Regions from separate parts of the Comamonas sp. Z3 genome, predicted to be linked through region 1. Evidence: predicted binding sites of a transcription regulator. Region 1 holds the regulator's gene; the other holds the start of a gene.
The links. Region 1 encodes sigma-54, which starts transcription at its own class of promoters, with help from an activator protein. Its sites were predicted from a motif close to TGGCANGNAANCTGCTTT; they were not measured.
Positions count from the first base shown of each region.

Region 2: a site for sigma-54 is predicted at 2,447-2,464, ahead of atzF (allophanate hydrolase). Genes of this name have one in related genera too.

Region 1 covers NZ_VOQU01000004.1:675,604-687,414, forward strand. The annotation lists gene FSY59_RS15270 (class I SAM-dependent RNA methyltransferase) at 1-1,268, opposite strand, end outside; gene FSY59_RS15275 (tRNA-binding protein) at 1,448-1,786, shown strand; gene FSY59_RS15280 (DUF711 family protein) at 1,851-3,083, shown strand; gene FSY59_RS15285 (aspartyl/asparaginyl beta-hydroxylase domain-containing protein) at 3,218-4,141, shown strand; gene FSY59_RS15290 (S41 family peptidase) at 4,482-5,996, shown strand; gene FSY59_RS15295 (RNA polymerase factor sigma-54) at 6,000-7,601, opposite strand; gene lptB (LPS export ABC transporter ATP-binding protein) at 7,747-8,529, opposite strand; gene lptA (lipopolysaccharide transport periplasmic protein LptA) at 8,526-9,182, opposite strand; gene FSY59_RS15310 (thiol:disulfide interchange protein DsbA/DsbL) at 9,313-9,963, opposite strand; gene FSY59_RS15315 (SPOR domain-containing protein) at 10,119-10,823, opposite strand; gene argS (arginine--tRNA ligase) at 10,921-11,811, opposite strand, start outside.
Region 2 covers NZ_VOQU01000009.1:14,337-26,147, reverse strand. The annotation lists gene FSY59_RS23630 (tripartite tricarboxylate transporter substrate binding protein) at 1-936, opposite strand, end outside; gene FSY59_RS23625 (LysR family transcriptional regulator) at 1,042-1,938, shown strand; gene atzF (allophanate hydrolase) at 2,499-4,286, shown strand; gene FSY59_RS23615 (GntR family transcriptional regulator) at 4,352-5,029, shown strand; gene FSY59_RS23610 (alpha/beta hydrolase) at 5,060-5,872, opposite strand; gene FSY59_RS23605 (ABC transporter ATP-binding protein) at 5,872-6,672, opposite strand; gene FSY59_RS23600 (ABC transporter permease) at 6,665-7,564, opposite strand; gene FSY59_RS23595 (ABC transporter substrate-binding protein) at 7,646-8,584, opposite strand; gene FSY59_RS23590 (SDR family oxidoreductase) at 9,196-9,615, shown strand; gene FSY59_RS27940 (transcriptional repressor) at 10,062-10,304, opposite strand; gene FSY59_RS23580 (efflux transporter outer membrane subunit) at 10,319-11,707, opposite strand; gene FSY59_RS23575 (ABC transporter permease) at 11,710-11,811, opposite strand, start outside.

The DNA.
Region 1 (11,811 bases):
GGAGCATCGCCATCAGCGGCTTTGCGCGGCTTGGTCGATCCCTTGATCATGTCGAAGCGGAACAGACGGCACTCGATGGGGCCGTTCCACATGGGTGTGCGGCGCGACTCCTTGAGGCGCATCTTGCTGGGCAGCTTGAGGTCGGGCGTCAGCATCCAGGCGCTCCAGCCGCTGTAGTTCCTCTTCCAGTGGCTGGCCAGCTGGTTGAAGAATTCGCCGCCGTCCTCGGTCTGCGCGGTTTCGCGGCCTGCGCGTTCGACCTGGCCCATGCGCTCTGCGGCATTGCGGCCGGAGGCGCCAGCCGCGGCAATACGCTCGCCATAGGGCGGGTTCAGGATCATCATGCCGGGCTGCTCGCTGGGCGGCATGCGCTGCAGCGCATCACCGCCGCGCAGGCTGACCGAATCGGCAACGCCGGCGCGCTCGGCATTGCGCTGGGCAAAGTCCACCATGCGGAAGGCGATGTCCGAGCCGTAAATGCCCACGGGAGACTCGGGCAGGATGGCAGCCTCGGCCTCGTCCAGCATGGCTTCCCAGACATGGCGCTGGAATGGGATCAGCTTCTCGAACGCAAAGCGACGCAGAATGCCGGCCGGAATCCTGCGCGCGATCTGGGCGGCCTCGATCACCAGGGTACCGCTGCCGCAGCAGGGGTCGTACAGCGGCTGGGGATCGTCGCCATGCGGGTTCCAGCCCGAGGCTGCAATCATGGCTGCGGCCAGGGTTTCCTTGAGCGGGGCATCGCCCTTGTCTTCGCGCCAGCCGCGCTTGAACAGTGCCTCGCCCGAGGTGTCGATATAGATGGTCGCGCCGTCGGTCGTCAGGTGCAGATGCACGCGCACATCGGGGTGATGGGTCTCCACGCTGGGGCGCACGCCGTTGCGCTTGGCGCGAAAACGGTCGGCGATCGCGTCCTTGACCTTGAGCGCCGCGAAGTTCAGGCTGGTCAGCGGGCTGTGCTGGGCAGTGACTTCGATCTTGAAGGTTTCCTTGGGCGTGAACCAGATCTCCCAGGCCACCTCGCTGGCGGCGCGGTACAGATCGTTCTCGCTGCGGTACATGGTGTGGGACAGCTCGATCAGCACGCGCTGAGCCAGGCGGCTGTGCAGATTGAGCAGCATGGCATCGCGCCACATGCCGCGCAGCATGACGCCGCCCCGGCCCACGAGCAGATCCTGCCCGCTGGCGCCGGTGATGGCGTGGACCTCGTCGGCCAGAAAGCCCTCGACGCCGGCGGCGCAGGGCAGAAACAAATGCAGTTGGTTCATAGAAATCAGTGCGCGCCAGCAACGGCGCAGGCGCCGGACGCTCACGGGAGCCTGTTGTGCGCTTTACAGGGCATAAGCATACGCGCTAGGCCTTTTCCGGTGCCCGCGCACGACAAGCGTTGCTCTACAGATGCATCCAGGGCCCCAGGCATGATGCCAGACCGAGGAGCAATGACGACATGGAAGAAATCAGCTGGAACGACTTTATGAAGGTGGAACTGCGCGTGGGCCGCGTGCTGCAGGCCGAGGTCTTTGCCGAGGCCCGCAAACCCGCCTACAAGCTGCTGGTGGACCTGGGGCCCGAGCTGGGCCAGCGCAAGTCCAGCGCGCAGATCACCGAGCATTACCAGCCCGAGGAGCTGATAGGGCGGCTGGTGGTGGCCGTGGTCAACTTTCCGAAGAAGCAGATTGGGCCCTTGATGAGCGAATGTCTTGTGACCGGTTTTCACGATGCCACGGGAGCCGTGGCCCTGTGCGTGCCCGACAAGGAGGTGCCACTGGGCACACGCCTGCTGTGATCGGCATATTCAGATTTCAGATGCAAAATGGCCGCCAGCCATTCTCCTGCCTACGGATACTGCTATGAATATCAGCTTCAACCCGCTGGTGCGCGTGCGCACCGTCACCGCCTTCGTCAACCTGAGCGCCGATAAGGCACAGTGGCAGGCCGGCCTGACCCAGGCCAAGCAGCAATGCGATGCCGTGGCCGATGCCATCGAGGCGCTGGGCTACCAGGTACAGTCCATCCGCATTGTGAGCAACCCGTTCGGCGAATACCTGGACGTCTGCCGCATCGACAGCGCCCTCGCCGGCCTGCAGCACATTGCCGAAACGCTCAAGACCATCAACACCGGCAAACGCCGCATCCGCTTTGCCGTGGGCGAAGCGCGCAATGCTCAGGAAGTGGCCCTGCTGCCGCAGCTGATTGCCGCCTATGGCGACCTGTGCAACGCCTGTGTGAACATCGATCTGGATGAACATGGCTTCCTGCAAACCGGCTTGCTGGCCCACAGCGTGCAGGCCATCCAGCAAATCGCGCGCACCACGCCACGCGGCGAAGGCAACTTCAACTTCACGGTCAACTTCAACTGCGCACCCGGCATCCCCTATTTCCCGGCCAGCTACCACCGCGGCCAGCACCACGGCGCCCTGGTGCTGGGTCTGGAAACGCCAGACCTTATGGTGGCTGAATTGAAGGCGCTGCAGCAGCAGCGCCTGCAACTCGATCACGCCGCGTGGTTCAGGCTCGCCTTCGAGCGCCTGAGCCAGACCCTGAACGAGCACGCCGGCGCCATACAGCGCTGCGCCGACGGCGTGACGCTGGCCGAGGGCTGGCACATCGCGGGCATGGACACCTCGGCCGCGCCGTCCAAGTCCTGCGCCTCCATGGCCGATGTCTACCAACTGTTGGGCGTGCCATATTTCGGTGCCAGCGGCACGGTGGAAGCCTCGGCCCTGCTGACCCGCGTCTTCAAATCGGTCAGCGGCGTGACGCAGATCGGCTTCAGCGGCCTGATGCTGGCCGTGACCGAGGACCAGGGACTGGCCCAGGCCAGCCTCGACGAGGAGTTCGATATCCGCGCCCTGCTGACCTACAGCAGCGTCTGCGGCATCGGCCTCGATACCGTGCCCGTGCCGGGCGACAGCAGCGCCGAGCAGATCGCCGCCGTCATGCGCGATACGGGCACCATGGCTTTTCGCCTCAACAAGCCGCTGACGGTGCGCCTGTTCCCCGTTCCCGGGCTCAAAGCCGGCGACAAAACGGCCTTCGAGAGCGCGGATCTGTGCAACTGCGCCGTGCTGGCCCTGCCCTGAATATCGATTCGGACCTGCTGCCGCGCCTGACAGCCAAGTGCCGGCAGCTATGGCTTTTGATATTCCCCTACCCTGGTTCTGTTTGACCTGCCCCCATGGTGGCAGCCGGGGTGCCCCCGGTAAAATTGATCCTTATGGCAAAAATTATCGTTCTGGCACTGGTGCTGCTCTTCTTTGGCTGCGGGCTGTATATGCATCTGCGCGGCAAGGTGCGCCACAAGGTGGTCAAGCAATTGTTTGACCACTCCACGTTCACGGCGCCGTTCAATGTCTTCATGCTGATGTTCAGCAAGGTGCCGCGCACGCCCTATCTGCCCACCAGCACCTTCCCCGAACTGGCACCGCTGCAGGCCAACTGGCGTGAAATCCGCGAGGAAGCCGTCAATCTGCAAAAGAACATGCAGATCAAGGCCGCCGCCAACAACGATGACGCAGGCTTCAACTCCTTCTTCAAGACCGGCTGGAAGCGCTTCTACCTCAAGTGGTACGGCGATGCCCACCCTTCGGCCATGGAGCTGTGCCCCAAGACCACGGCCCTGGTGAAATCGATTCCCAGCGTCAAGGCCGCCATGTTTGCCGAGCTGCCGCCCGGCGCCAAGCTCAATCTGCACCGCGACCCCTATGCGGGCTCGCTGCGCTATCACCTGGCCGTGCTGGCCCCCAATGACGACCGCTGCATGATCGAGGTCGACGGCAAGCCCTATAGCTGGCGCGAAGGCGAAGGCGTGATCTTCGACGAGACCTATATGCACTGGGCCGAGAACCGCTCGGAAGGCAACCGCATCGTGCTGTTCTGCGATGTGGAACGCCCCATGACCAATGGCTTTGCGCAATGGCTCAATCACTGGCTGGGCAAGAACGTGGTGGCCGCCGCCAGCTCGCCCAACAACGAAGGCGATCCGCGCGGCATGATCAGCAAGCTGTTCAAGATCTCGTTCTATGCGGGCAAGTACCGCCGCGCCTTCCGCGACTGGAATCCGACCTTCTACAAGATCCTCAAGTTCGGACTGATGATCGGCGTGCTGGTCTGGTTTATCTGGTGGCTGATACCAAACTAGGCCGCCCCATCAAAAAAGCCGCTGATGCATTGCACAGCGGCTTTTTTGTTGCCCAACGCAATCCTTCGAGAGGATAGATAGGACTATCCAAGCCATAAACCACCTCCGGTCACGGAAATCAGATACAGCGGCAGACAAATCACGACACGCCTTTTGGCTTGACCTGCGCATAGTGACTTTCGGCATTTGGTGGTAATAATTCGCGGCACCGTTTCTAAAATATCGGATGGGATTGGCATTCCACATCCAGCCGAGGGAGCTTTCGATGTCGAGTTCAATCTGTGGCGTTGCCCTGTGTGGCGTAGTGTGCCTGAGCCTGCTTGCAGGTTGCGGCGGGGGCGTGAATGACAGTCCTGTTACCGATAGCCCAGGCAGCAGCAACCCAGACAACACTGGCCCGCCCCCAAACCCGGCCGAGACATCCAGCAGCTTTGCCCAGCAATGCTCTCCCGACAACATCCTGGCCGATACCCTGCTACGCAACGCTACGCTGGACACGGAAAAGCGCTGGCTGCGCACCTACTTTGATGAAGCCTATCTGTGGCGCGAAGAGGTCCCAGCTGTAGACCCTGGCGCAGCCAGCTTCAGCAGCGGCTACTACTACACCGACCTGAGCAATTACTTTGATGCACTGCTGACGCCTGCCATTACCGAATCCGGTGCCCGGCGCGACCAGTTCAGCTTTATGTATCCCACGCAGCTATGGCAATCGGTCTCCGAAAACGCCACTGCGCCCAGTCACGGCATCGAGTGGCGAATGGCCAGCCCCACACCGCCACGGGGCCTGCGCATCGCCTATATCGAGCCCGGCAGCCCAGCCGATGTGGCGGGTTTTAAGCGTGGCGACACCCTGGTCTCGATCGATGACGTCTCCGCCGATGCGCCCGATGCCGATGGGGTGGATGTGCTCAATGCCGGATTGTTCCCTGAGATATTGGGCGTCACGCACAACTTCATCCTGCAGCGCGGCGGCGCACAACTGCCCGTGCAAAGTCTGACCAGCACCAATATCACCAACACCCCGGTGCCGCAATCGCGAGTGCTCACGCTAAACAGCGGTGCGCGTGCTGGCTACATCGTCTTCAATGACCATGTGCTGCCCGCCGAAGGTCAGCTGGTCACCGCCATTTCCAATCTGCGCAACCAGAACGTGAGCGATTTAGTGCTGGATCTGCGCTACAACGGCGGTGGTTTTCTGTTCATCGCTGCAGAGCTGGCAACCATGATTGCGGGCAGCACGCAAACGGCTGGCAAGACTTTCGAGACGCTGCAATACAACGCACGCCGCAGCGCAGAAACGCAGGTGACGCCGTTTTATGGCAGCTCCTGCTTTCCCATCAACAACGAATGCAGCAATATTCAGCCCTTGCCCACACTCAACCTGAAGCGGGTGTATGTCCTAGCGCAATCGGGCACGTGCTCGGCCAGTGAGGCACTGATCAATGGCCTGCGCGGTGTGGATGTGGAAGTCATCCTGATTGGAGGCACGACCTGCGGCAAGCCTTATGGTTTTACGGCCAAGGACAACTGCGGCATCAGTTACTTCCCTATCGAGTTTGCCGGTATCAACGCCAAAGGCTTTGGCGACTACGCCGACGGTTTTACACCGGGCAATGGTCCAACACAGCGCTATGTGCCCGGTTGCAGCGTGCCCGATGATTTAGACCATGCACTGGGTGACCCGCAGGAAGGCATGCTGGCTGCCGCCATGAACCATATCAGCACGGGCTTGTGCCCCGCTCAGCCTTTTGCTGCCACAGCCCGCAAGCGCAGTGTCAGCCCTGATCCGAATGCTGCGCCTCTTACGCTCCGGCGCAACCCGGCACGCAACAACCGCCTGCTGCTGCCGCACTAAGTCTTAGAGCGCCTTGCGCAGCGTGGTCGTCGGTATCTTGAGCTGCTCGCGGTATTTGGCGACAGTGCGGCGCGCACACTCAATGCCCTGCTCCCTGAGCATGTCGGCCAGCTTGGCGTCCGACAGCGGCTTTCTGGCATCTTCGGCATCGACAAACTGTTTGATCAGCGCACGTACGGCCGTGCTGGAGGCACTGCCGCCGGTTTCCGTGCCCAGGCCCGAACCGAAGAAATACTTGAGCTCGAAAGTACCTTGGGGCGTGGCCATGTACTTGGCCGTGGTCACGCGGCTGATGGTGGACTCGTGCAGGCCCAGCGTGTCGGCGATATCGCGCAGTACGAGCGGGCGCATGGCCAGCTCGCCATGCACAAAGAAGTTCTTCTGCCGCTCCACGATGGCTTCGGAAACACGCAAGATGGTGTCGAAGCGCTGCTGGATGTTCTTGATGAACCAGCGCGCCTCCTGCAGCTGCTGCTGCAGCGCCGCATGACCGTCGCTGTTCTTGTGGCGACGCAGCACTCCGGCATAGATGTCGTGCACGCGCAGACGCGGCATGACCTCGGGGTTGAGCTGCACGGAAAAGTCTGCCCTGCCCGAGCCGGCCCGCACCGGGCGCACGATGACATCGGGCACCACGATATGGCGCTCCACGTCGACAAAGCGGCGCCCCGGACGCGGCTCCAGCCTGGCGATCAGGGCCATGGCCTCGCGCAGCTGTTCCTCGCGCGCGCCGCACAGGCTGGTGAGCTTGCGCAGATCGCGCCGCGCCAGCAAGTCCATGGGCTGCGCGCAGATGGCCTGCGCCAGCAGCAGCCGGTTCATATGCGCCTCGGTCGTGCCCTCGTCCTCGGCCGTGCGGATCAGGTCGCGCAGCTGCAGCTGCAGGCACTCGGCCAGATCGCGCGCGCCCACGCCCACCGGCTCCAGGCTTTGCAGCAGCTTCAGCGCAATGGCAAAGTGCTGCTCCAGCTCCTCGCGCTCTTCCAGATCGTCGCCGGCCAGGCTCTGCGCCAGCTCCTGCAGGGAATCCTCGAGATAGCCGTCGTCGCTGAGCGACTCGATGAGAAAGCGCAGCGCCGCCGTGTCTGCCGCGCCCAGATGCAGGCTCAGCGCCTGACGATGGAGAAAGTCGGTCAGGCTCTGGTGCTCGCGCGCCAGATCGATGGCATCGGTTTCGTCATCGCCATCGCGGTTGCGCGTGGAGCTGCTGGCCGAGGGCGTATCCCACTCGCTGCTGGATTCGCCGCCCCATTCGCCGTCCTGGCCGTCCATGCCGTCGGCCTCCCAGTTCAGGGTTTCCGGGGTTTCGGGGCTCGGTGCTTCCGCTACTGTTTCAGTAGCTAATTGCGCTTGCGATGCTTCTTTTTCAGCATGAATACTATCTGAAGTACTGTATTCACTGGCGCTACTAGCTACATCTAAAGGAGCATCTCCCGCAGTTTCGGCCTCATCGCCCGCACGCTCCAGAAAAGGGTTGTCGACCAGCATCTGCTCGACTTCCTGCGCCAGCTCCAGAGTGGAGAGCTGCAGCAGCTGAATGGATTGCTGCAGCTGCGGCGTCAGTGATAAATGCTGCGAAACGCGTAGCGAGAGACCTGGCTTCATCGAGGCGCGGCTCCCAGACAATCATTGCAAACGCGCGCAGTGCTATGGGTTTGCCGCCGGGCTGCCCCAGGGCAAACCCCGGCGCAGACGGCCAGGGCCCCTTCTGGGGGCAGCGACCATACAAAGTGAGGGAGCGTGGGGGTCATCACATTCTGAAATGTTCGCCCAGATAGACGCGGCGCACATCGGCGTTCTCCACGATCTCCTCGGGCGTGCCTTCGGCCAGCACATGGCCGTCGCTGATGATGAAAGCGTGGTCGCAGATGCCCAGCGTCTCGCGCACATTGTGGTCGGTAATCAGCACGCCGATGCCGCGCTCCTTGAGGAAGCCGATGATGCGCTGGATCTCGATCACCGCAATCGGGTCGATACCGGCAAACGGCTCGTCAAGCAGGATGAAGCGCGGCTGCGTGGCCAGGGCACGTGCGATTTCCACGCGCCGGCGTTCACCGCCGGACAGCGCCAGCGCCGGCGACTGGCGCAGATGCTCGACGCGCAGCTCCTGCAGCAGGCCCGTGAGGCGCTTTTCGATCTCGCCCTGCGTCAGCGCCTTGCCCTGCTCGTCCTTTTGCAGCTCCAGCACGGCGCGCACATTGTCTTCCACGCTGAGCTTGCGAAAGATGGAGGCTTCCTGGGGCAGATAGGACAGGCCCAGGCGCGAGCGCTGGTGAATCGGCATGCCGCCCACCGGCTGGCCGTCGATGAAGATCTCGCCGCCATCGCTGCGTACCAAGCCCACGATCATGTAGAACGATGTGGTCTTGCCCGCACCGTTGGGGCCGAGCAGACCGACCACCTCGCCTTTTTGCACGGACAGCGATACATCCTTGACCACCTTGCGGCTGCCATAGGACTTGGCCAGATGCTTGGCCTCCAGGCGGCTGTCGGACTCGCCGCTGCGGCTGCTGGAGAAGGTCGGCTCGCTCATTTCTTCTCGTCGGCTTTCTCGCCGCCCAGCGTCATGCTCGGGCGCAGCTGGGTGGCAGGTGTGGCGAGCTTGGGCTGTGCGCCCGGCGTACCGTCCTTGGGCGCCATGATGGCGCGCACGCGACCGCCCTGGCCCACGGAGGAGCTAGGCAGGCCGCCGCTGGTCTTCTGACCATCGACGGTATAGACGTCGGTGATGTTGTTGTAGACGATGATGGAGCCCGTGACCTGGTCGCTGAGCTGGCCACCACGGTAGCGGCGCATCTCGCCACGGCGGATGAACTTGACGATATCGGCCTTGCCGTCGTATTCGATGACTTCGCCTTCGCCTTCGATGAACTCTTCGGGCTGGCCGGCCAGGGTGTCGCGCTTCTGACGGAAGAAGGCACGCTTGCCGGGTTCGGCCTTGATCACCCCGTACTGATAGCCCTCGGCATCCTGACGCACATCAAGCTGGGCGCCGCGCAGCACGATGGAGCCCTTGGTCATCACCACATTGCCGGTGAAGACGCTGGTCTGCTGCAGCTCGTCGTGACGAAGCGCATCCGCCTCGATATTCATGGGCTTGGCGCTGTCGGCCTTTTCGGCATGGACCATGCCGGTCGCTGCTGCCAGGGCGCAGGCCAGCGCAAGAGGTAGGAGTGTTTTTTTCATGGAAGGCACGTTTCTTGCATCCATTGTAGTCATTCCCTTTTTGCAACTTGCGTAAAAACCACCCACAAAAAAGCCCGCGCTACGGCGGGCTTGCGGGGCATCAAACGTCGTTGGCGCCTGAAATCAAGCGTCAGGCCTTGCGGCTGGAGGCGATCAGCGCATTGACCACGCGCAGCACATTGTCCATATTGCCGGCCTTGGTGCCATCCGTGTAGTAGCGGCCGGCCACGCCCATGGCGGGCACGCCTTCCACGTCATACTCGTTTTGCAGCTGGGTGGCCTTGCGCGCCTGATTGGCCACGGTGAAGGAGTTGTAGACCTCCTTGAACTTGGCCAGATCCACGCCCTGCTTGCCGATCCAGTCAAAGATGGCCTCATCGTTCTTGAGCGGGTTGCGGTCCACGTGAATGGTACGGAACACCTTGGCATTCAGCTGGGGCAGCAGGTTCATGCCTTCCAGGGCGTAGTACAGCTTTTGCTGTGGCACGAAAGAGGCATTGAAGGCCACGGGCACCTGGCGCACCACCACATCGGCGGGCTGGGTCTTGGCCCAGGCTTCGAACTGGGGCTCGAAGGCATTGCAATGCGGGCAGCTGTACCAGAAGAACTCCACCACCTCGACCTTGCCGGCCGGCGCGCTCACGCTGGCGGGCTTGCCCAGCTTGATGTAGTCCTTGCCTTCCCTGGGCGCGGCACCCTGGGCCCAGCTGGAGGAGGTGCCCAGAGTCAGGGCACCGGCGGCAGCTGCCGAGGCAGCCAGAGAGAATTCGCGACGTTTCATCTAAACAAACTCCTGTATCAGGTCTGCAGTATCAGAGCCCAACGGCCCCAAAAAGTTCAGCAAAGTCCTAAATCTCGCACCCGCTGTCCGGGACGCCTCGGGCCGCGGCCTGAGGGCTCCACAGAGAGAGGCTGCACAACGCCTCGCAGGGCCGATTATCGCGCCGCACGCACCAGGGTCGAGTCCACGCCCGCGCCGTCGAGCTTGCCCTTGAGCTGCTCGGCGTCGTCACGCTTGCTGAACGGCCCCACGCGCACACGGAAAACGGTGATGCCGTTTTGCTCACGCTCGCTGATGCGCGACTCCCAGCCCAGCATGGCCAGCTTGGCACGCTGCGCTTCCGCTTCGCTCTGGCCGCGGAAAGCGCCTGCCTGCACAAAGTAGTTGAATGCCGAGTCCGAGGACGATGCTGCCTGGGCCGCCGCCTTTTCCTTGTCGGCGCGCGCCTTTTCTGCCTTGTCGGCCGCTGCGGAGCGCTCCTTGACCAGATCGCCCAGCGGATCGCCCGATCCGGGCTTGGCCGTCTTGTCCGGCGTGGATGGTGCCGGCGGCGTGGTGACTCCGCCGGTTGCGGTGGGCTGCACGGCAGGCGTGGGCGGCGTCACCGTCACTTCGCTGGGCGGGACGGGCGGTGTCACCGGCGCAGGTGCGGGCTGGCGGCTTTGCAACGGTGCGTTGGGGTCCCAGTTCTTGTTGCGCTCGGCCTCAGCCGCATCGCGCTGAGTGTTGTTGCCACCCTTGTTGAGGAAGGGCACCGGTACCTTGGTCACATAGATGGCCACGGCCAGTGCCGCAGCCAGACCGATGACCATGCCAAAGATAAGCCCCAGGATGGTTCCACCGCGTTGCTGGTTCTTCATATCAGTCGCTTAACGCTTTCTGCTTCGATTGTTCCGCTCTCAGATCCATCGCCCCCGCTGCACAACCGGCAGGGGAGCGATGGCCAGGAAACCGGGATTACATGCGCTCGGGCGCGCTCACGCCCAGCACCGCCAGACCATTGTGCAATACCTGGGCCGTGGCGGCGACCAGGGCCAGACGTGCGAGCTTGACCTTCTCGTCGTCCACCAGAATGCGCTCGGCATCGTAGTAGCTGTGATAGCTGGAGGCCAGATCGCGCAGGTAGAAGGTCACGTCGTGCGGCGCGTTGCCTTCGGCAGCCGCGGTCAGCATCTCGGGGTACTTGGCCAGCAGCAGCATCAGGGCCTGGGCCTGCGGGCCTTCCAGTGCGGACAGATCCACATCCTTGAGCGCGGGCACGCCAGCGCCGCCGGCTTCCTGCCAGGCGCGCAGCACGGACTGGATACGCGCATGGGCGTACTGCACGTAGTACACGGGGTTGTCGTTGTTCTGGGCCACGGCCAGATCCACGTCGAAGGTGTACTCGGTGTCGGGCTTGCGCGAGAGCAGGAAGAAACGCACCGCGTCCTTGCTGGTCCACTCGATCAGATCGCGCAGCGTGACGTAGGAGCCGGCGCGCTTGCTGATCTTGACCTCTTCGCCGTTGCGCACCACGCGCACCATGGTGTGCAGCACGTAGTCGGGATAGCCCTCGGGGATGCCTACATCGGCAGCCTGCAGGCCGGCGCGCACGCGGGCAATGGTGCCATGGTGGTCCGTGCCCTGGATATTCACCACCTTGGTGAAGCCGCGCTTGAACTTCTGGATGTGATAGGCCACATCGGGGACAAAGTAGGTGTAGCCACCGTCGGTCTTGCGCATCACACGGTCTTTGTCGTCGCCGTAGTCGGTGGACCTGAGCCACAGCGCGCCGTCCTGCTCATAGGTCTTGCCGTTGGCGATCAGGCGGTTGACCGTTGCCTCGACATGACCGTTTTCATAGAGGCT
Region 2 (11,811 bases), on a different contig from region 1:
GACATACGCCTCCCAGCGCTTGATTTCTTCCTTGACAAAGTGGCTGCTTTCCTCACGGTTGAGCTCTAGAGGCTGCGTACCGCTGCTCGCACGTAACTGCACCGACTCCGGTGAATGCGACGACTTGAGAACAGCCGCATGCAGCTTCTGAATGACGGGTGCTGGCGTGCCAGTTGGTGCAAACACCGCGGTCCATGCGGTGACCTCGAGACCCGCAACACCTTGCTCAACAAAGGTCGGGACTTCCGGCGTCGCCGGGTATCGCTTGGGTGCGGCCACGGCAATCGGGCTGATCTTCTTGGTGTCCAGAAAAGTCTTGGCAACCGAGGCGTCGGAAAACGCAAAGTCGATATGCCCTCCAGCAAGATCCGTCAGAGACTGAGGGTTGGACTTGTAAGGAATGGTCGTCGCATCAATGCCGGTCAGCTTGTAGAAAAGCTCACAGCTCACCTGGGTGACTGAATTTCCGCTGCCGCATCGAAGTTGGCCAGGATGCGCCTTGCCGTATGCCAGCAAATCTGCCAAGTTGCGCCACTTGGCGCTGGTCCCAATGTACAGGGAGATCGGGCTGGTGCCGACGCCTGCGACCACATCGAATGACTTGGGTTCGTAGCCCAGCTTGCTGGGGAAGAACGAGAAATTGACAGCATTGGTTGTTGCCGAACCAACCAGTAGCGTGTAGCCATCCGGCTTGGCTCGGGCGGCTGTCGCAGATCCAAGGGCCCCATTGGCTCCCGGCTTGTTTTCGACGATGACCGGCGCCTTCAGAATATCGCTCATATCCTTGGCCAGCACCCGTGCGCCGATATCGGTTCCACTGCCAGCGGCGAACGGGACGATCAAGGTGATTGGATGCGAGGGATATGACGATTGAGCCCATGTAACGCTTGCCCCAGATGCAAGCAAGGCCCCGAGCAGAATGGCGCTGCGATTCATGATATTGCCGTCTCCTGATTGTTTTCTTGGATGCAGGGACGATAGGTTGCAGCCCTCACTGCAGCAAGCTACATTTCATGGAGACCTTTTCCACTTTGGAAAACCATGAATCTTGATGACCTGCATTTGGCTTTGGTGATTGCAGAGGAGGGTGGGCTCACCGGTGCTTCCGGTCGCCTCGGAATTACGCCAGGCACCTTGAGCAAAGCCGTGACAAGGCTGGAGCGAACTACGAAGGTCAAGCTCTTTGAGCGAATGCCACGCGGAATGCGGCCGACTGAGTTCGGAAATGCATTTCTGAAACGGGCACAGCGCATTGATCTGGATGCGAGCGACCTTTATGCGGAACTGAGAGACCTGCGCCAGACCCGTACTGGGTTGCTGCGTTGTGGCATCGGGCATGGCGTTCCTCACCGGTGGGTTCAGGCTATGGCGGTCAGCTTGATAGAGCGCGGCGTCAATCTGGACCTGTCTGGGGGAATGACGGATTCGCTCACACGTGCCGTTGCGGCAGGAGAGTTGGAGTTCGCCCTGATAGGTTTGCGTCGGGCGCCGGAAGGCTCTTTCAGTTGGGAGACGCTGATCGATGATCCGATGATTCCTATGGCACCGGCAACTCATCCTCTTGCAAAGGCAAAGGGTGAAGTCTCTTGGGCGGGCATGGCTCAAGCGCACTGGATCGTCATGGCGCGTGGCACCTCAACGCGGACAGAGTTCGATACCAACTTCCAGGCACACGGTTTGGAGCCGCCAGAGCCTGTTCTGACCTCGCGCTCTTCACAGCGTGAAGTAATGCTCATGCACTCATTAAATGCACTGATGCTGGTACCTCATTCCGTTTTGAGAGAGGGGCAGCTCAGGGAGCAACTGGCCATCATCAAGCCGGAGGGGGGATGGAAGTCATCCCGCCGTTTGGGCATCATCAGGCGAAACGGCGGATATCTCAGCCCCGCGGCAACGAGAGCGATTGAGACCTTGAAGGACAGCTTGCAGGAGCGTTGACCTTGGGCCTCCAGATAGGGCCCCGTGACTTCTTGGCAAACCGCACACCATGCAATACGCATTTTCGGGGGGCGTAAAAATGCTTACATGGACGAAGCAGACGTTCGCCAAGGAAATTCGAACGACGGCAGCGGGTCGGCAACGCCTGTCGATGCACCTCGATAGCGGACATCTAGCAGTCCCATGGTGGATACCTATGGCCAGCTCGCGCCTTGGTGCTCGGATGACTGCTATGTGGTTATGACCGGACGCTCGCGAGGAGACCATGGGTGACAGCAACCGCTGCACAGCGAAGATTGGTTGACGAGGCACAAAGACATCAATGAGCCAGTTACTGCTGGGGCTCAGCTCAAACACAACCGGCCAATGCATCGCAGATTTGTGTTCACTCGATAGCCAGTCCTCACGATCACACCGATTGGGGGGCGGATGAAATCTTGGACTAGTGATCGGTCTCAGAGTGCTGATGCGCTTTCATTCTTTGGAAGCAGGTCCTTGAAGAGCCAACTGGCACGCAACCTGCTTAAACCAAGCATCTTGTATACATTTGGGTATTCATCATGCTGATTGGTTCATTTGAAGATTGGAAGCGGGCTTACCAAGAAGGCGCTGACCCTGCTGCATTGCTTGAGCAGCAGCGCTGTAGTCTGACCAGCGATGACTCGGCCTGGATCAGCATTGCCAGTGACGCGCAATTGAAAGCGCAGTTGCTGCAACTGGAGGCACTTCAGCAGACCCAAGGCCGTGAGCGTCTGCCTTTGTACGGCATCCCCTTTGCGGTCAAGGACAACATCGATGTGGAGGGCTTTGTCACCACGGCGGCCTGCCCTGCTTTCGCCTACCAGGCACAGCGCGATGCTGTGGCCGTTCAGCGTCTCAGGCAAGCCGGAGCCATTGTTCTGGGCAAGACCAATCTGGACCAGTTTGCCACCGGTCTCGTCGGAACGCGCTCACCATTTGGTGCCGTGCCCAATGCGTTTGACAGCAGACTTATTTCCGGCGGCTCCAGCTCAGGCTCGGCATCTGTGGTGGCGCGTGGTCTGGTTCCATTTGCCCTGTCCACGGACACGGCTGGATCGGGCCGCATTCCTGCGGCCTTCAATCAGATCGTCGGAATCAAGCCCACTCCCGGTGCAGTGCCCGGCACTGGTTTGGTGCCTGCCTGCCGCACGCTGGACTGCATAGGCGTTCTGGCGCTGAATGTGGCCGATAGCGCTCTGGTTCTGTCACTCATGGAAGGGCCTGACGCACAGGACAGCTATGCCAGATCACGCCCCTTCATCGCCAAACATACCCCGCTGTCTCAACTGCGCGTGGGGGTGCCTGATGCACGCAAGCTTTCCAGTGATTATGAGGATGCATTTGCTGCGTTTCTTGTGCGTCTGAAGCCGCAAACCGAACGGGTACAAGCCTTGCCCTTTGATGCATTGTTTGAAGTCGCCAACCTGCTGTACTACGGCCCCTGGGTCGCTGAACGGGTGGTCGGAGCACGCGGCATCTACGAACAACAGCCAGAAGCCTTGCTGCCAGTGATTCGCCAGGTTCTGGACGTACACCAGCGCTTCAACGCTGCCGATACCTTCAATGCCCAGTACCAACTGCAGGACCTCAGACAGGAAGCCGAGAATATCTGGCAAGAATGTGATGTGCTGTGTGTTCCTAGCGCACCACGCCACCCCTCCATGGCCGAGGTGCAAGCTGACCCGATCGGCGTCAACTCGGAGATGGGAACCTATACCAATTTCGTCAATCTTCTCGGTTGGTCGGCGATCGCAATCCCTGCATCGCAACTGCCAGACGGCCTGCCCTTTGGCATCACCTTGATAGCGCCGGGCTGGCGCGAGCCTGATCTGGTGCGCTGGGCACAGCAGTTGGAAGCACAAGCCAATCTGTGTGCCGGCGTGACAGGCCTTCCCGCCCAAAACGCTGGCTCACTGCCAGCATGGCGGGTACCGACACAAGGCGAGACCATCGAAGTCGCCGTGGTGGGTGCACATCTGCGTGGCATGCCTCTCAACCATGAATTGCTGGCTTGTGGTGCGCGCTTTCGCGAGGAGACGAGCACCGCCTCAGACTACCGCCTGTATGCCCTGCAAGGCACGGTACCTCCCAAACCTGGAATGGCACGGTCAGACGAAGGGGCTGCCATCACAGTCGAAGTGTGGGACATGCCAATTGCCAACTTTGGCCGCTTTGTAGCCGGCGTTCCAACGCCTCTGGGCATTGGTTCGGTGCAGCTGCAGGATGGACGCAGCGTGAAAGGCTTTATCTGCGAAGGCCATGCATTGACGCAGGCCCGGGACATCACCGCGTTCGGCGGCTGGCGCGCGTACTGCCAGTCTCTGTGAAGCACGCTGCGGCGCACAGCCCCTGTGCGGCGCAGCAGCCAAAGAAAAAACAAGGAGCCCACATCATGTCTTCCACCAGCCTGGCCAGCCTTGCTTACGAAAAACTACGCCAAGCCCTGGACAATTTTCAATATGTTCCTGGTGACCGCTTCAGCGAAAACGAAGTTGGCGCGGATCTCGGCATGAGCCGAACCCCTGTGCGCGAGGCGCTCGTGCGCCTGCAGCGCGAAGGATATATCTCCGTCATACCCAAGCTTGGCTGGATCGTGAACAGCATTGACTTCACGATGTTCGAGCAGTTGTACGATGTGCGTTCGATACTGGAATGCGCAGCGTTGGATCTACTTGTTCAGACCCCCGACCTGGAAATACGCCTGCATGAGCTGACCGCGCTATGGTGCATCCCCGCGCCACAACGGCTGTCTGAAATAGCCACTGTCTCGCGCAACGATGAGCAGTTTCACATGGCCTTGGTGGCGGCCAGCGGCAATCAGGAAATGGCCCGCATCCACCGAGATATCACGGACCGAATTCGTATCGTGCGGCGCCTGGAATTCACGCGCAACTACCGCATTGACGTGACCTACGAGGAGCATGGCGACATCCTCAAATCATTGTTGAGCCGAGACGGCTTGCAGGCCAAGTCGTTGCTGCAGCAACATATCCGTGTGAGCCGTGACGAGGTAAAAAACATCACTTTGCATACTCTGCAGAATGCAAGGCAGAAGCAGCCTTGCCTTTAGGTTTCACGAGCACTGTCGTTGATCTTTGGATCACCGGTGCTGCAGCAAGGCCTGCAGCAGCACTCCATCCTCTTGAGCCAGCGCATTCAGGATGCTGAAGTGATCCGCGCCTTCTATGGCGACTTCTGCATCACCCTCCATGTCACGGCGATAGGCCGCAAAGGCTTGACTCTGCGCCTGCAATTGGGGAAGTTCTGCCGTTCCATAGGCTGTCACAAACGGCTTGCGGGTTGCAGGCAGGCATAAGGGGCTCAGTTGCTCGATTTCAGCGCCAGATAGCCGGAGCGCCTGGTTCAGATAGGTATGAGCAATCGGTGCCAGGTCGTAGATGCCGCTGATGCCCAGACCTGCAACCACTCCCTCGCAATTCAGACCCATCGCGGTGAGATGCCCCCCCGCAGACCAACCGCATAGCAGGATGCGTCCGTTACCGCGCTGCTGCAAGGCATGGCTGCGGACAGCCGCGATGCCTGATCTCACCTGCTCCACGATCTGAGTCAGCGTGGCCTCGGGGGCCAGCGTGTATCCAATCAGAGCAGCATGCAGTCCATGCGCGAGCGCGCCCTGAGCCACAAACCGAAAAGTGTTCTTGTGGCGCATCTGCCAGTAGCCGCCATGAATGAACAGCAGCGTACTGGCACCGGACTCGCCCTCAAAGAAGTCGTAGCGCAAACGCTCGGCCGTTCCAAACGGCACATCCAGTTGTCCAGCAGATCGCTGCACCAGCTCCGCACTGCGGGCTTCGAAATCAGCGAGCTGCCGAGCACTGTTGGCGACGGCACGGGTATTGTCGTAGGCCGCATCACGCACGACCTGCGGCAGGTTCAACAAACAGTCCAGCATCAGGCGGCCTTGGCATGATGCGCAACATGACTGCTGAGCATTTCTGTCAACTCCTTGCGCACCAGGTTGAATTCTGGCGCCGTGATATGGCGCGGGCGCTCCAGTGGAATGCGATAGTCACGCTCGACACGGCCTGGACCGGCCGTCATGACCACCACGCGGTCAGCTAGCAAAACAGCCTCCTCCACTGCATGGGTGACGAAAATCACGGTCAGCTTGGTCTTTTCCCAGATATCCAGCAGCTCCTGCTGCAGCACTTCGCGAGTCAGCGCATCCAGTGCACCGAAAGGCTCGTCCATGAGCAGTACTTCACACTCATTGGCCAGCGCTCGCGCGATCGATACGCGCTGCTTCATGCCGCCTGAGAGCTGGTTGGGGAAATGATCTGCAAACTTGGTCAGTCCCACCATGTGCAGATAGTGATCCGAGATTTCTTTGAGCTTGACCTCCGTCAGGCCTCGTTGCTTGGGACCAAATGCTATGTTCTGACGCACGGTGAGCCATGGAAACAAACCATAGTCCTGGAAAACCATGCCTCGATCCGGCCCGGGCTCGGCAATAGGCGTGTGATACATCTTGGCCACGCCCGTGGAGACTTTCTCAAAGCCTCCCATGATGCGCAGCAGCGTGGATTTCCCACAGCCCGAAGCACCAATCAAGCAGATGAATTCGCCCTTCTGGATCTTCAGGTTCACGTCCTTCAGCGCGTGTATGGGACGGCCATTCAAACTGAAGACCTTGCTGACATTGGCAATGTCCAGAATGGGTGCGGGAGTACGGTGAACAAGGATTTCAGACATTGTGTTGCGGGCTCCACTTGAGCAGACGATTGTTGAGTGCGACCAGCAGACGGTCGGTGACAAAGCCAGTGAAGCCGATGACGACCATGCCGGCAATCACCACATCAGTGCGCGAGAGCATGCGACCGTCCATGATGGCGGCACCCAGTCCTTCGGGAACGCCCGTCATCTCACCGACCACGATCAAAAACCATGCAATGCCGTGACCCAGGCGCAGGCCATTGAAGATGGATGGCATGGCCGCTGGCAGCACTACCTGACGAAACATGGAAGCGCCCTGACAGCCCAGCATGGCGGCGGCCTCAAACAGACGAGGCTCCACCGACTTCACACCAAAGGTGGTGTTGATGACAATGGGAAAAAATGCCCCGAGGAACACCAGGAAGATGGCCGCGTTGGGGCCGACACCGAAGAAGATCATTGACAGCGGAAGCCATGCCGTCACAGGCACAGGGCGCAGCATTTGCAGCGTGGGATCTACAAAGCGGCGTACGGCGGCGTTTTTACCGATCACCAGGCCCAGGGGTATACCCAGCAGAGCAGCCAGTCCAAAAGCTCCGTAAACACGAGACATGGACTTCAACCAGTGGATGCCCAGAGTTTCGCTGAAGGCATCGTCATAGATGCCACCAAACGCGAAGTCCCACAGCATCAACCCGACTTCCTTGGGTGAAGGAACCAGCATGGTTCCGGTCGCACGCACGGCCAAGTCCCAAGCGATCAGCAACAACAGTGGAAGCACAGCAGGCACCAGCCAGCTTGTCATCCAAACCTTGACGGCATTGGGTTGCGGCGGCATAACCAGATCCGCAGACGTTGAAGCAGCGTGATTGACGGGCACTGCGGGCGCCACAGCCGCATGTGCTTGAGGGTCAAGAGTGGAGAATGACATGGCAGGGATTCCAAAAGCAGGCAATAACAGCTCAACGGCGTCAAGGCCTGACCGCGTCGTGCACAGCCAGGCCTCGCCGCGTTACTTCGGGTTGAAACCCGTCACGATGAAGCTGCCGTAATCAGGCAACTTGCGAATCTGCTTGCGCTCCAGCATCAGCGAGCCGTAGTACTTGCTGCGGTTGATCCAGTCCTGATCGATCTTCCATGTCAGCTCTACATTGTCTGCAGCCAGATTGGCCACATCGGCGGGCAGACCCAGCTTGGCCCCTGCCATCTGTACCAGTTCAGGACGATGGGCCATGGCGTATTCGGAGGCCTTGCGGTGAATCTCCAGGAATACCTTGGTCAGTTCCGGATCGCTTTTGACAGTGTCGGCATGGGTGGTCATGACCATGTTGACCTTGCCCGTGGGCGTGCTGTAAGGAAACTCGAGAACCTTGCCCACACCGCGAATAGCGCTGATGGAAGGGCCAGGTTCTGCGCCCACATAGCCATCGATATCTCCACGCTCCAGCGCACCCGCCATCTCACTGAAGGACACGCGCACGGACTTCACATCCTTGAGAGTCATGCCTTCAGCCTTCAGACGATCCAGAAACACCGCTTCCTGCGTGGAGCCGGGCAGAATGCCCACTCGCTTGCCTTTGAGCGCCTTGAAGTTGCCAATGCCGCTGTTCTTGCCCACCACAATCGCCATACCGCCATTGCAGGTCGGCGCGACTATGACCACCGGCTCGCCCGCCGCAGCACCCAGGGTGGCAGCGGCCAGACCGTAGGTACCGAAATCCACAGATTTGGTAACTACGGCATTCTTGCCATCGGTAGGTGTTTCAAACGGGATGACTTCGATCTTGTAGCCCGCCGGTGTGAACTTATCGTAGAAATAAGGCGTGATGCCATGAATCAGTTTGAGCGTCCCCACCTTGATGACCTTGTCAGCGGCCTGTGCTGGAGCCGTCACCGACAGGGCCATGGCAGTAGTAGTCAAAGAGGCGAGCAAAAGACGGCGAGACAGCATGGCAATTCCTTTGTAGAGGAGTCAAAGAGAGAGAACGCGTGTCACTTGAATACATGCCTGTACACAAGCGCATAGAACACTTCAAGCAAGCGCCGTGCCAATCACGTTTTCTCTTTGAAAATTGCCAAATTACGTCGGCTACACACTGTTTCCGTGCGTTTCCACACGCTGACATGCTCCATCTATGCACGCCGTGCACCGAAATGGACTCGGTATGCCGCTCTGCGCTCTGTGTTGGCCCAGCGTCCAGTGCGCATTCATCTCGAGTCGACAGCATATGTTGGCCGCAGTTGACCGAACTGCTCATCGTGACCGGCTGAGTCCGGCCAGCAGCTGCTCTCTAAATCAGACCTTTTCAGGACTCGATATCTTTGCAGTCCAGCTATCAGGTTGATTGTGCAATTACACCTGACCTACCAAAGCAAACTTGGTCAATCTGCTATGAATCGGCACAGATCTACCAGGCTGCATCAGCAGGGGGCAACGTACGGCCGCAAGCGTTGTTGAAACCGATTTCAAAGCCCCAAGAGCAGAATGGGACAGCGATGAACAACAGTGCAGACTGCTCGTTTCTGTGAGACTAGTCAGCAGAACATACCGGAGAAGACGTCTTGCGTGACGAGATTCAATACAGTCACACCACAGCCATACCTGGCCTTGTCTTGAGCACAGCTAGGTTTGCCGATTTTCGTTTCGAGCCTCACTACCACCTCGATTTTCACGTTGCACTGGTTGCAAATGGTGCGCAGCGTCAATCATTCAAAGGCGAGTCTCTATTACTCACCCCAGGCGCCATCCGCGTCAACACACTGTCGCCCGGCCCCATCCATACCCCGGGCCTGGTGGAACTGGCCGGACCGGATGCCGCGCAGCAGCAGGGCCTGCTCGACTACCTCACCACCCAGGTGCCGCTCGGCCGCATGGGCCAGCCGGAAGACATCGCCAAGGCCGCCGTCTTCCTGGCCTCGGACGACTCGGCCTTTGTCAACGGCATCGAGCTGTTCGCCGATGGCGGCCAGGCCCAGGTCTGATTGCTGCCCTCGAAAGGAGCCGACGATGAAACTGCCCACCGCCCCCGAACTGCTGCGCGCCGACTTCGACAGCATCCGCATGCGTTTGGTCTCCACGTAAAACTGAGCCGCCGGAGATACGGACAAAAGCTTGGTCCAGCCACGTAAAACCAGTCCAAGTTTTATCCAAATAGCTTTTTGCCTGTTATCGACATTTTTTGCCGTAGCAGGCAACTCTTTTCAGTGGGAGCGTTCACCCAGCAATTGCCTTTGCGGCTCATGTTCAAGCGCTCTTACAAAAAATCAATGCTTTGGGATATGGCTTTATTCTTGTCCATGCAGGCGCCAGGTCAAAGCGTCAGGCTCGACCTCGCAGGGGTTTCAGACCACAGGCAAACATCTGGCTTTGATTACCGGACGACTGCAAATGCCGCCCCCCGCAGATGGAAGTCTTCTTGCAGAGTGACTCAACTTTGAAGCAGGTAGCCAGACTCCCGACCTTGTCTGCCGTTGTGATGCACAACCCCCAGCTTGCTCAGCTGGGCCACCACCTGCATGACGGTTCCCACACTGACTGGGGTTCCCCGAAGGTATAGCTGACGATAGATCTCGTCTCTGCTGAGCGCATGTGGAGCAGAGCTCAGCAGGACCTGCAGCACCCCAATTCTGGCGACGGTTGGACGAAGCCCTGCAGCCCTCAACCGTTGCATCACGCTGACATTCCTCAACCCTCTGGCCCTTCCGGGGTTCGTCTCCAGCCGCCTCCCAGGGCCCGGTATAGAGCGATGCTCGCCTGCAGACGCTCCTGACGGATCTGAACGGCCAGATCCCGGCTCTGATAGGCCACACGCTGCACATCCAGCAAGGTCTGCAGATTGTCCGCTCCGGCCTTGTATCGACTTTCGGCCAACGAGAGTGCCCTCTGTGCCTGGGCCAGTTCCTCGGCCTGGGCCAGCGCCTGCTTCTCAACACCATCGACCGCATTCAAGGCGGTTTGAACGTCGCCAAAGGCCTGCAGTATGGCTTGGCGATAGGCAATCACCAGCTCCTGCTTCTGTGCTGCAGCCAGGTCCCGGCTCGAGGCCAGTCGCCCGGCATCAAAAATCGGAGCCAGGATTCCTGCGGCCAGCGAGGACAGGGGGTTCTCCAGCACCCTGCCCAATGTTCCGCTCTCGGAGTTCAGGCCTGCGCTCAGCGTCACGCGAGGCAGCATAGCGGCCCTGGCGGCGCCAAGATTGGCATCCGCAGCAAGCAGCAATGCCTCGGCCTTCGCCATGTCCGGTCTGCGTGTGATCAGATCCACAGGCGCGCCCAAGCCAATGCCCGGCACCTTCAGATTCGAAAGACTCGTCTCGCTCACCAGGTCCATGGACCATTGCCCCGACAGCAGGGCCAGCACCGCATGCGCGTCAGCCGTCTGTTTGCGCAGCGAAGCCAGGGCACGCTGCTGAGCGGCGACCTGGCCGCGCTGCTGGGCCAGCTCCACGGAGCTTGCCGCCCCGTAGCGGGCCCTGGACTCCACCAGCTTCAGCAGCCGCTCGGAAATCTCGAGATTGAGCCGGGCAATCTCAGCGCGCTCACGCAAGCCCACACACTGCAGCCAGGCCTGGGCTACCGAGGCCGTGACCGTCAGACGCACTGTCTCGCGGTCGAAGACGCTGGCCTGTCTGCCCGACTCGGCCGCATCCCTCAAGGCGCGCTGACGCCCCCAGAAATCCAGCTCGTAACTGCTCGACAGGCCGACCCGCCAGGTGCTGGCGTTTCTTTCCGTATGACTGTCCAGCGCAGCCGATCTCGTGGCCCCGAAATCTGCATTCACTTCCGGCAAGAGAGCCGCGCCGGCATAGGCGGCTCTGGCCTCCGCCTGCTGCACCCGCGCCACGGCGGCCGCCACATCCAGGCTGTGGCTTGCGGCCTGCTCGACCAAGGCGCTGAGCTCCGTGCTGCCAAAGCTCTGCCACCAGCTGGTGCTGATTTCCTCGCTGCCAGCGCCCCTCTCCAGAGCCCAGGACTGCGGAATATCCAGAGCCATTGTTCTGGCCTCTTGAGGCGATTGCGTTGTCGCGCATCCAGCCAAGGCGAGCGACGCCAGGACTGCATTCCATCTGTACATGCCTACTCTCCCGCCAATGCTCGCACGGGCTCCAAGCGCGCTGCCGTTCTGGCCGGCATGAAGCCAAACACCAGACCCGTAAGCACCGCACAGGCAAATGCCCC